DNA from 2 places in the Herbaspirillum sp. GCM10030257 genome. Region 2 is predicted to be linked to the other one. Evidence: riboswitches for the same ligand, from Rfam matches in the RefSeq annotation. Region 2 holds a riboswitch; the other holds the start of a gene.
The links. Region 2 has a riboswitch for cyclic di-GMP ahead of ACFQUU_RS09565 (VCBS domain-containing protein). Riboswitches for the same ligand answer to the same signal wherever they lie in the genome.
Positions count from the first base shown of each region.

Region 1: another riboswitch for cyclic di-GMP. It lies ahead of ACFQUU_RS11275 (hypothetical protein); the one in region 2 lies ahead of ACFQUU_RS09565 (VCBS domain-containing protein).

Region 1 covers NZ_JBHTDH010000006.1:105,766-110,810, reverse strand. The annotation lists gene ACFQUU_RS11280 (DUF748 domain-containing protein) at 1-1,010, shown strand, start outside; cyclic di-GMP riboswitch class I at 1,194-1,282, shown strand; gene ACFQUU_RS11275 (hypothetical protein) at 1,342-1,659, shown strand; gene ACFQUU_RS11270 (phytanoyl-CoA dioxygenase family protein) at 1,801-2,559, shown strand; gene ACFQUU_RS11265 (ArsR/SmtB family transcription factor) at 2,639-3,328, opposite strand; gene ACFQUU_RS11260 (antibiotic biosynthesis monooxygenase family protein) at 3,413-3,964, shown strand; gene ACFQUU_RS11255 (cytochrome P450) at 3,996-5,045, shown strand, end outside.
Region 2 covers NZ_JBHTDH010000005.1:128,227-133,271, forward strand. The annotation lists gene gyrB (DNA topoisomerase (ATP-hydrolyzing) subunit B) at 1-2,162, shown strand, start outside; cyclic di-GMP riboswitch class I at 2,984-3,058, shown strand; gene ACFQUU_RS09565 (VCBS domain-containing protein) at 3,105-4,793, shown strand; gene ACFQUU_RS09570 (helix-turn-helix domain-containing protein) at 4,986-5,045, opposite strand, start outside.

The DNA of each region.
Region 1 (5,045 bases), on a different contig from region 2:
CCACCAAGGTATTGAAGGAACAGGTGCTTCAGGCACTCGGACCGGATAGCGAAGTCGCCGAGGTGCTCGTCGGCTGGTCAGCGGTCGAGGTGCGCGGTATACGTATCGCCAGTCCCAAGGGATGGCCGGTGGCGGATGCCTTGCGGGCAGACCGGGTGGTGATCGAGCCGGATCTGATCGGCCTGTTTTCTGCGCGCGTGCATGTACGCCGTATCACGGTCGACCGTGCCTATGTCTCAGTGTTGCGCTCCCGCGACGGCAAGCTGCGGGTGTTGCCCAGCCTGCTTGAAAAATCTGCGCAAGCGGGGCAGCCGGCATCCGCCGGCACCCCGATTTCCATCGGCCTTATCGAACTGCGTCAGGGCGAGCTTGAATTCTATGACGCGACTGTCCGCCAGCCGGCGCACAAAACCCGGATCGAGCAAATGCATGCACGGATTGATGACCTGCACCTGCCGGCGCTTTCAGGCCGTACCCGCATCCAACTTGACGGTTCGATCAAGGGCGTGAAGCGCAACGGCAAATTGCTGATCGACGGCTGGGCCGAAATCGCTGACCGGAACTCCGAAATCACTACCAAGCTGCAGGGGGTGGATCTGATCGCACTGCAGCCTTACCTGATCAAGGCCTCGGAAACCGGTGTGCGACGCGGGACGCTGGACCTGAAACTGAAGTCGACCGTGCGCAGCAACCGTCTGCATGCGCCAGGCACCGTGACATTGACGGGACTGGAACTGGCGCCGGCGGGTGGTGCCTTCGGCACTTTCATGGGTGTACCACGCCAGGCGGTCATTGCCAGCTTGAAGAACCGTCACGACCAGATCCGTATCGATTTCAGCCTGGATGGCAATCTCGATGATCCGCGATTTTCGCTTAATGACAGCATCAACCGGCGTATCGGCACCGCAGTGGCCGAGAGTCTCGGCATCAGCCTGGAAGGCTTGACGCAGGGTGTCGGTACCGCTGCCCAAGGCTTGGGTGGAATGGTAAAAAAATTGTTCAAGCCTTAGCCCGACACCAGAAACCCGCCCTGACATCCTTCTCTTTCCTCTTGCAGGCATGCTCAAAATATTGCCTGCAAGACACAAATTCGCAAACTGCTATACTTTCGTCAACTTGAAGGTTTTCACTACGGCGCTGGTTCTTTACCTGTGATCTGTTAAAGAGCAATGTGGTTGCGCTAAAACCCTTCCATCACCGCGGGGCAAACCGGTCGAAAGACCGGGACGCAAAGCTTCCGGCCTAACAGAGGATTTCCTCTCACGGTAGCGGGGCCGCCTTCCGAAGCGAAGCCAAGCCTCTACCTTTGGCATGCCTTGCATAGTTCTATTGTGAGCCGACATGTCCAAAGCCAGCATTGCCCTGTTTTTCGTTTCCGCACTGATGACCTCCCCGGTATTGGCGTCATGCGGCTTTGTGCAATCCGGCGATACGATGACCATCGTCGTCGGCGGCAACACCTCTTCCTGCTTTTCTTCGGAATTCCGCGAAGCCTTCAAGGCTAATATTCAGGCGGCACTCGGTGAAAGCGATGCTGTCGTGGCCGGGCAAAAGAAACCTTTCGATCATCGCACCCGCAATGGCAACAAGCTGTGGGCGCTGGCCGAACGCCATCATCAGGCGACTGCCGGCGGCCGGTATTTCGGCCAGGGTCGATAGAGCTATTTTAGTCAATACCACGTAGATTCTTTTCCATGGATCGACGGCCGGCGTTCGCTCAGATCGCCAATTTGCCATCAAAGTTGTCCCCAAAACTGTGGTTTTTGCGCTAACGTAGAGTACCTCAGGAGGATATGCGGCATGTCGCTTTCAGCAGCACAGATTGAACAGTTCAGGACGGATGGCTACTTGGTTTTCAGGAAGCTGGCATCACCAGCGGCTTGCGCAAGCATGCTGGCCGTAACGCAGGCGCATCTGCAGCAAGCGCTGGCGCCGGTCGAATACGAAGCCGAAGTCGGTTACGCCGGCGCGCCCGCTTCGCTTGATGCACCGGGTGGCCGGACCGTGCGCCGGCTGCGTGCCGCGTACCAGCGCGATCCGTCGTTTCGCGCATGGGCCGAAGATCCTCGTCTCATTGAATGGTTGCGCGAACTGCTCGGCGAACCGGTGTGCCTGACGCTGGCACACCACAATTGCGTGATGACCAAGCACCCCAACTTCGGCACCGCGACGGGCTGGCATCGCGATATCCGTTACTGGTCGTTTACCCGTAATGAATTGATCTCGGTCTGGCTGGCGCTCGGCAGCGAAAAGGAAGCCAACGGCGCACTGAAGGTGATTCCTGGTTCCCACCGGCTGGACATCAAGCGCTCCCAACTCGACGAGCTCGATTTCCTGCGGCCGGATGTGCAAGAGAACCAGGCGATCTTTGCCGGCGGGTCGACGGTGGAACTGGAACAGGGAGATGTGCTGTTCTTCCACAGCGGTCTGTTCCATGCAGCGGGAAAAAATAATGGCGCTGCAGTGAAGAATTCAGTGGTGTTTGCCTATCGTGGCGAAAGTAATCTTCCCCTTGCCGGAAGCCGCTCGGCGCAAGCAGGCGACGTCTGCCTGGGATAGACATTATCGACTACGTCAGTGAACTCCGTAGCCATGGGGCGGGCCTCGCCTGATGCACCGGCGGGTCCGCTGTCATGCGCTACAACCGTATCCCAAACACGTCCTTCAGACCCGTGCTCCCGACCGGCGTCAATTGCAGCACCCTCGCCTGCTGTCCGCGCAACAACCATTTTTCATCCAGCATGCGTTGCAACAGCGCGGCACCCAGTGCGCCGCCAAGATGGAACTGACGTTCGCTCCAGTCGAGACAACCGCAGGCGAACTGACGCTTTGTTCCTCGCAATGCTGACAAGTCCATGCCAAGCCGGGCGAAGGCCTTTTCACCCTTTGCGGAAACGTCAAAGTTTTTTTCGCTGCGCGTCAGCAGGGCTTTCTGCTCCATCTGCATGAGCAGGCTGACAGCCAGTTCTCCAGCGAGATGGTCATAACAAGTACGGGCAAAACGCATGGCCGGTGGTGTACCGCGCGAGGCCGGCACTGGTTTCAGCGCGGGACGCGGGGCAATCGCCGCCAGCGACTCCAGCGCCACGCCAACCGTATGGCTGGCAAGCCGGTAGTAGCGGTGCCGCCCCTGGGTTTCCACCTGCAGCAATTCCGCTTCGACCAACTTGGACAAGTGGCCGCTGGCGGATTGCGCCGAGACATTGGCCGCAAAGGCAAGCTCGCCAGCGGGTCGGGCTCGACCATCGATCAGTTGCCATAACATCGCGGCGCGCGCCGGTTCGCCGAGCAGGGCGGCGACCTTTGCAATCTGTACGGCGGATTCCATGCTTCACCTCAGGATGAAATATCGGAGAGGTCACCATCGTATCATTCCTCCATCAGCAACGGAGAATGGACAACGGAGGTCACCATGTATGCAGTCGTGTTTGAAGTATTGCCATCCGCCAGCGGTTATCAGCACTATCTGGATACGGCCGCCGCCCTGCGTCCGCGCCTTGATGAAATACCCGGCTTTGTGTCGATCGAACGCTTCTGCAGCATGACGCACTCTGGCTGGATACTTTCCCTGTCGCTCTGGCAAACCGAAGCCGCGCTGGTGCAATGGCGCAATCATGGCGAACACCATGCTGCCCAGGAAGCCGGACGGGCTTCAGTGTTCGACGACTATCGGCTACGTGTCGTACGCATGGTCGATGCCGGGACATCCCGAGCGGAAAACAGCCCGCTCCTTGTAATGCATGAACATCCTGCCAATCCCAGCATCCCATGCAACAAACGATTTGACAGTCTGGTTACTCCTGGCAAACACATCGACCTGTGGGAAACCGATGCGGCATCGGTCGAACAGCTTTTACCACCAGCCGCCTCGGAGCGTATCTGGTGCGCAAACGTACTGCGCGACTACGGCCTGTTCGACAGGCAGCAGGCACCACAACATTTTCCTGCCGTGACGCGCGGCTAACGTCTGATCAACAGTACAAACTGGAGAAAACATGGCAATCATGAGCAAGGTGTTATTCCTGCAATCCGAAGTCACCGATCCCTATCCCCTTTACGCAACGCGGCGTGCGCAGCAGCCTGTCAGCTGGAGTCCCGAAGACCACGTATGGGCGGTGTACGGCTACAACGAGTGTACGGCCTTGTTGCAGCATCCCGCTGCCATGATCCCGCCGCAACATACAGAAAAGAACCAGGCGCTCAACGAGGCGGCGCGCATGCTGGTCGCGCGGCTGGCACGTGTTGCCAATCCGCCAGTGCATCCGGTATTGCGCCAGTCAGTGATGGGTTTGCTTGCCCAGCTGCAGCCGCTTGCCATCGACGCCATGCTGTCGCGCCTGCTGGGTGCTTCAAAAGAAATCGATTGGGTCGATACGGTATGCCGCAAGCTGCCGGCAATGGCCGTCATGCAAGGGTTGGGATTTACCGAAGGCGACATCGCGTTGCTGCTTCCACAGACGGAACCACTGACAAAAGTCATGCTGCCCGAGAAGACGGCGGCACAAGCAAAGGAAGCCAGCGATGCTGCGGAGTCGGCACTGGCAATCGCCAGACGCCATATTCTTGCCCACCCCTTGCTTCGGACGCTGGCACAGGACCAGGATGCGCTCGACACGCATGCGGTCAACCTGATCGGCCTGCTTATCCAGAGCGTCGATGCAGGGCGTGGCTTGCTTGGCAATGCGATGCTGCAGGCGTTGCGGCATCTTTCGGCCGGAGCAACGCCCGACCGGAAAACCTGCGAGCAACTGGTGGTGGAAACCCTGCGTTTCGATCCGCCGATTCACAATACGCGCAGAATCATGGCGGACGATGTGCGTCTCGGGGGGCAAGTCTTGCAGCGAGGCGATGCGGTACTGGTGGTGATGGCGGCCGCCAATCGCGATCCGGCGGTCTTCGAACGCCCCGAGCAATTCGACCCCGTTCGCACAAACAACGACAAGCACTTGAGCTTCGGCACAGGCATCCATGAATGCGCTGCCCGGCATTTTTCCGTGGCGCTTGCCACACAGACGCTGGCTACACTATTTAGCCGCACGCGTGTG
Region 2 (5,045 bases):
AACTGCATGCCGGCGGCAAGTTCGACCAGAATTCCTACAAGGTTTCGGGCGGCCTGCATGGCGTCGGCGTGTCGTGCGTCAATGCATTGTCCAAACTGCTCAAGCTGACGATTCGCCGCGATGGCAAGGTCCACACGATGGAATTCGCCAGGGGCATCGTGCAAAACCGCGAACTGGAAAACCATGATGGTGTCCAGACTTCGCCGATCAAGGTCATTGGTGAAACCGACAAGCGCGGCACCGAAGTCCATTTCTGGGCGGACGAAGAAATCTTCACGCACGTCGAGTTCCACTACGACATCCTCGCCAAGCGAATCCGCGAGCTGTCCTTCCTCAATAACGGCGTGCACATCAAACTTACCGATCAGCGCTCCGGCAAGGAAGAAGACTTCGCATTCGAGGGCGGCACCCGTGGCTTTGTTGAATACATCAACAAGAACAAGAGCGTGCTGCATCCGACCGTGTTCCAGGCGACCGGCGAAAAAATGTCCGAGCATGGCACCAACATCAGTGTCGACGTTTCCATGCAATGGAACGATGCGTACAACGAACAGGTGCTCTGCTTCACCAACAACATCCCGCAGCGCGACGGTGGTACCCACCTGACCGGCCTGCGCGCCGCGATGACTCGCGTCATCAACAAGTACATCGAAGAAAACGACTTCGCCAAGAAAGCCAAGGTCGAGATTTCCGGCGACGACATGCGCGAAGGCCTGACCTGCGTGTTGTCGGTCAAAGTACCCGAACCGAAGTTCAGCTCGCAGACCAAGGACAAGCTGGTCTCCAGCGAAGTGCGCGGCCCGGTCGAGGAAATCGTCGCCAAGACGCTGACCGACTACCTGATGGAAAAGCCGAACGACGCCAAAATCATCTGCGGCAAGATCGTCGAAGCCGCACGTGCCCGCGAAGCCGCGCGCAAGGCCCGCGAACTGACCCGCCGCAAAGGCGTGATGGACGGCCTCGGCCTGTCCGCCAAGCTGGCCGACTGCCAGGAAAAAGATCCGGCGCTGTGCGAACTCTACATTGTCGAGGGTGACTCCGCGGGCGGCTCCGCCAAGCAGGGCCGCGACCGTAAGTTCCAGGCGATCCTGCCGCTGCGCGGCAAGGTGCTCAACGTCGAAAAAGCACGCTTCGAAAAAATGCTGTCGTCCGAGCAGATCACCACCCTGATCGCTACCCTCGGCACCAGCATCGGCCCGGACGAATTCAACGTCGAGAAGCTGCGTTACCACCGCATCATCATCATGACCGACGCGGACGTTGACGGCGCCCACATCCGCACGCTACTGCTGACCTTGCTGTATCGCCAGATGCCGCAACTGGTCGAGCGCGGCCACGTCTACATCGCCCAGCCGCCGCTCTACAAGGTCAAGCATGGCCGTGACGAGCGCTACCTGAAGGACGACGTCGAAGAAGCCAGCTACATGATGCAGATCGCCCTCAACGACGCGGCGCTGATCCCGACCGACAATGCATCGCCCATCGTTGGCGACGCCCTGTCCGAGCTGGTCCGCCAGTACAACACCGCCAACGCCATCATCATGCGCCTGTCGCGCGCGGTGGATGACGCGGCGCTGTCAGCGATCATGACCGGCGTCACGCTCAATCTCGATAACGTCGAGAATGCGGAGGCCTCGGCTGCCGCGCTCGGCAAGGCGATCAACGACCCGGCTGTCGAAGTCCTAGTCAAGTCCGACGAACTGTCCGACAAGCACATGCTGCGCATCCAGCGCCGCCACTTCGGCAACCTCAAGATCAGCGTAATCGATGCCGACTTCGTTCATGGCCCGGATTATCAGGTGCTGTCGGCTGCCGCAGCGACCTTCAAGGGCCTGATTGGCCCCGGCGCGATGGTGCGTCGTGGACAAGGCGACAAAGCCAAGGAAATCGCGATCCGCGACTTCCATGAAGCGATGAGCTGGTTGCGTGACGAAGCCGAGCGTGGTGTCTCGAAGCAGCGCTATAAAGGCCTGGGCGAGATGAATCCCGAGCAGTTGTGGGAAACAACGATGGATCCGACTGTGCGACGTTTGCTGAAGGTGCAGATTGAAGACGCGATTGCTGCTGACCAGATTTTCACCACGCTGATGGGTGATGATGTGGAACCGCGTCGGGCGTTCATTGAGTTGAATGCGCTGCAGGCGGGGAATATTGACGTTTGATGTTGTTCTTGTAGGTTCTCAGAGAAGATGAAAATTGTCTCACTGCGGTGAAAACAAATTTTCAAACTTGATGAAGAAATCCTACTATAAGCGTACGGTCGCCACAGTAATTGTGACCGGCCTATCAAGTCAGGCAGATGGCTGTGAAATTGAAAAGGCTAGCGTTGAACCGCTGGCCTTTTTCGTTATGTCGATGAGACCGCGAGGCTTTGCAGGAATCTGCTTCGGGGACAGCTACCGGCCAATAGAGAAAATCACTTGAGCTTCTGCAGTCTGACAGAAGCCGCTTCTTGACAGCTGGCACGGCGCTCGAACGCCGCTCGAACGCCGACGCTTACAGCTTGCTGGGAGAAGAAAACCTGCCCCCTGCGCATTCGGCAAGAAAGCCGCGGTCAGGATGTTGGGGCAGTGGATTGATGATGCACTGAAGCCACAGACTAATTGAGTCTTGCCACGCTTTTTGCCTGTCGTGTCAGTGGCCTCAATCGCAGTGCGCAATTTATGAAGTCTGAAAAAGATGAGCAATGTGTGGTCCGGACCGCAGACAGCGTGGAATATATGCCACACCAATTGGTAAAACCGGGGATGCAGACAGAAAGAAATGGCGCGTCGCCGGGATAGCCCTAGATGAGATATGTATGCGCATACTACGGCCCGCAGCCTTATTGTTCTTGCGCTACAGCAACGTCTTATTGGGGAACTAGAAAGAAGGTGATATCCAACTCCCTCATTTTAAGAGACTAGACGTTATCGAAAGTAAAAATAGTTGACATCTTCTAATATATGCGGCGTTGCGAATTGGAAATCAACTATAATTTTCTCATTGTAAGCGCTACACCTGCAGCGATGTAGGGTCGGAAAGCCACGGATCTCTCTGAGATGGCCGGGTTGCCAAAGTCGATAGGTCGGCAACCAGCCATTTACTTTAAACAGGGAAAAACCATGGCAGCAAAAACTACAGTCAAAGTCGCCACATTAACCGGTGCTGCAAAAGATGATTTCCTTGTCTCAGGTTCCACAGGTCTAACAGAAGAAAACCTGTCCGCAAAATTGGATGTATTGAGCAACGACCCAGGCTCTGCAAAGGTGTATTCATTGTTGCAGAACGGAGCAACAACACTAGCTTCCATTACCCAGTTCCCCGTGATTACGAGCGCGAAGCTCGCAAGCGGCGCGACGGTTTCCATCAATGCCGATGGGACCATTGGCTATAACGCCTCCACGGTGACCACCAATTTGCAAGCCTATGGCGCTGGTGAGGTGTTTACCGATACCTTCGAATACACCATTCGTATGGCAAACGGCGCGCTTAGCACAGCAAAGGCCACAGTGGAAATCGCTGGCGTCAACGATGTGCCTACGCTGGCGTCCATTGCGCCGGTTTCTATTCTGGACACGGCCGAAGCTGATGCAGCAGGCATTGTGGAAGGCAAGCTGGCTGGCACCGACGCCGACCGTACCGCTGTTTTGCGCTACAGTTTTCTGGACGGGAGCCAGGAAAGCACCGATCCCTACGGCACGTTGACACTCGACGCCGTAACAGGGATATATCGCTTTGTTGCCAATGCCAGCAAGGTCGATGCACTGAACGCGGGCGCTACCGCCAAGGCCAGCTTTGAGGTCAAGGTGCAGGATGAGCACGGTGCCGCATCCGCACCCGCAACATTGCAATTTGATCTGATTGGCGTGAATGATATTGCCTCCATTTCCGGTACCGTAAACGGCGGCGTCACCGAAGATGGCATGCTGGCGGCTACCGGCAAGCTGATCGTCATCGATCGCGATACCGGTGAGTCTATTTTCCAGATGCCGACATCTCTGTCCGGGGCCTATGGTGATTTCACCTTCGATGTAGCAACGGGCGAATGGGCTTATTCACTGCGTAATGGCGATGCAAACGTTCAGGCACTCAAAGGAGGTGCTTTGGTTTCGGATACACTCGTCATTACCTCGTTCGACGGCACTGCATCGGAAACAATCAGTGTCGATGTGGCAGGCACCAACGATGCCGCCAAGATTGAAGGCGATATCACCGGTAGCGTATCGGAAGATGGTGATGCAACCGCAAGCGGTGTGCTGACGGTGCAAGACATTGATACCGGCGAGGCCGGTTTCCGTACCCCAGAGAGCTTGGCCGGCCAATATGGCACTTTCTCCATCGATGTCACGACAGGCGAATGGACTTATTCGTTGGCTAACGACAGCGAACAAGTCCAGGCCTTGGCCGGCAATCAGAAAGTGATTGATAAACTCGTCCTCACCTCGATTGATGGTTCAACATCGGAAACGATCCAGGTAAGCGTGACAGGCCTTGATGAGACACCGGCGCAAGGAGGCGGCACGGATTCAGCGCCGGTCAACAAAGTGGAAAGGTACTTGGTCAACCACGGCCGGAACGATAATAACGGAGATAGATATAACTCTATCGAGAACTTCGACTCAAATGATTTCCTGGCTTACACCCCGAACTATAAATTCAAAAACCTCATAGTTACGGACATTGGGAACGATGGCATTTTTGATAGCGTAGCTACATTTGAATTCAAAACGGGCGGGGTTGCTTCTGAAGTCGAAATCGTACTCATCGGATACGCGGGCCTCACTGCATCACAGATTGTAGTCGTCAGCTAAGGGCACACAGAGAAAGGTAGGATTAAAGGCCGCATTGCAGCCTTTTCTTTTACAGCTGGCTGGGTTGGGTAAGGGCGCGGACTATCGTTAGGCAATCGAAAGCGAACCCATTGGTAAGCTGGCCAGCAATGAAGGGCTGGTACGCGAATCGGGTGGTAAAGATAGTTTGCGCCGTGGTCTGATTATCTGTGCTTACCTTCCTCCAGATATTCCTTTATGGCTCGCCCCTCTGCGAAACTCATCAGGCGTAAC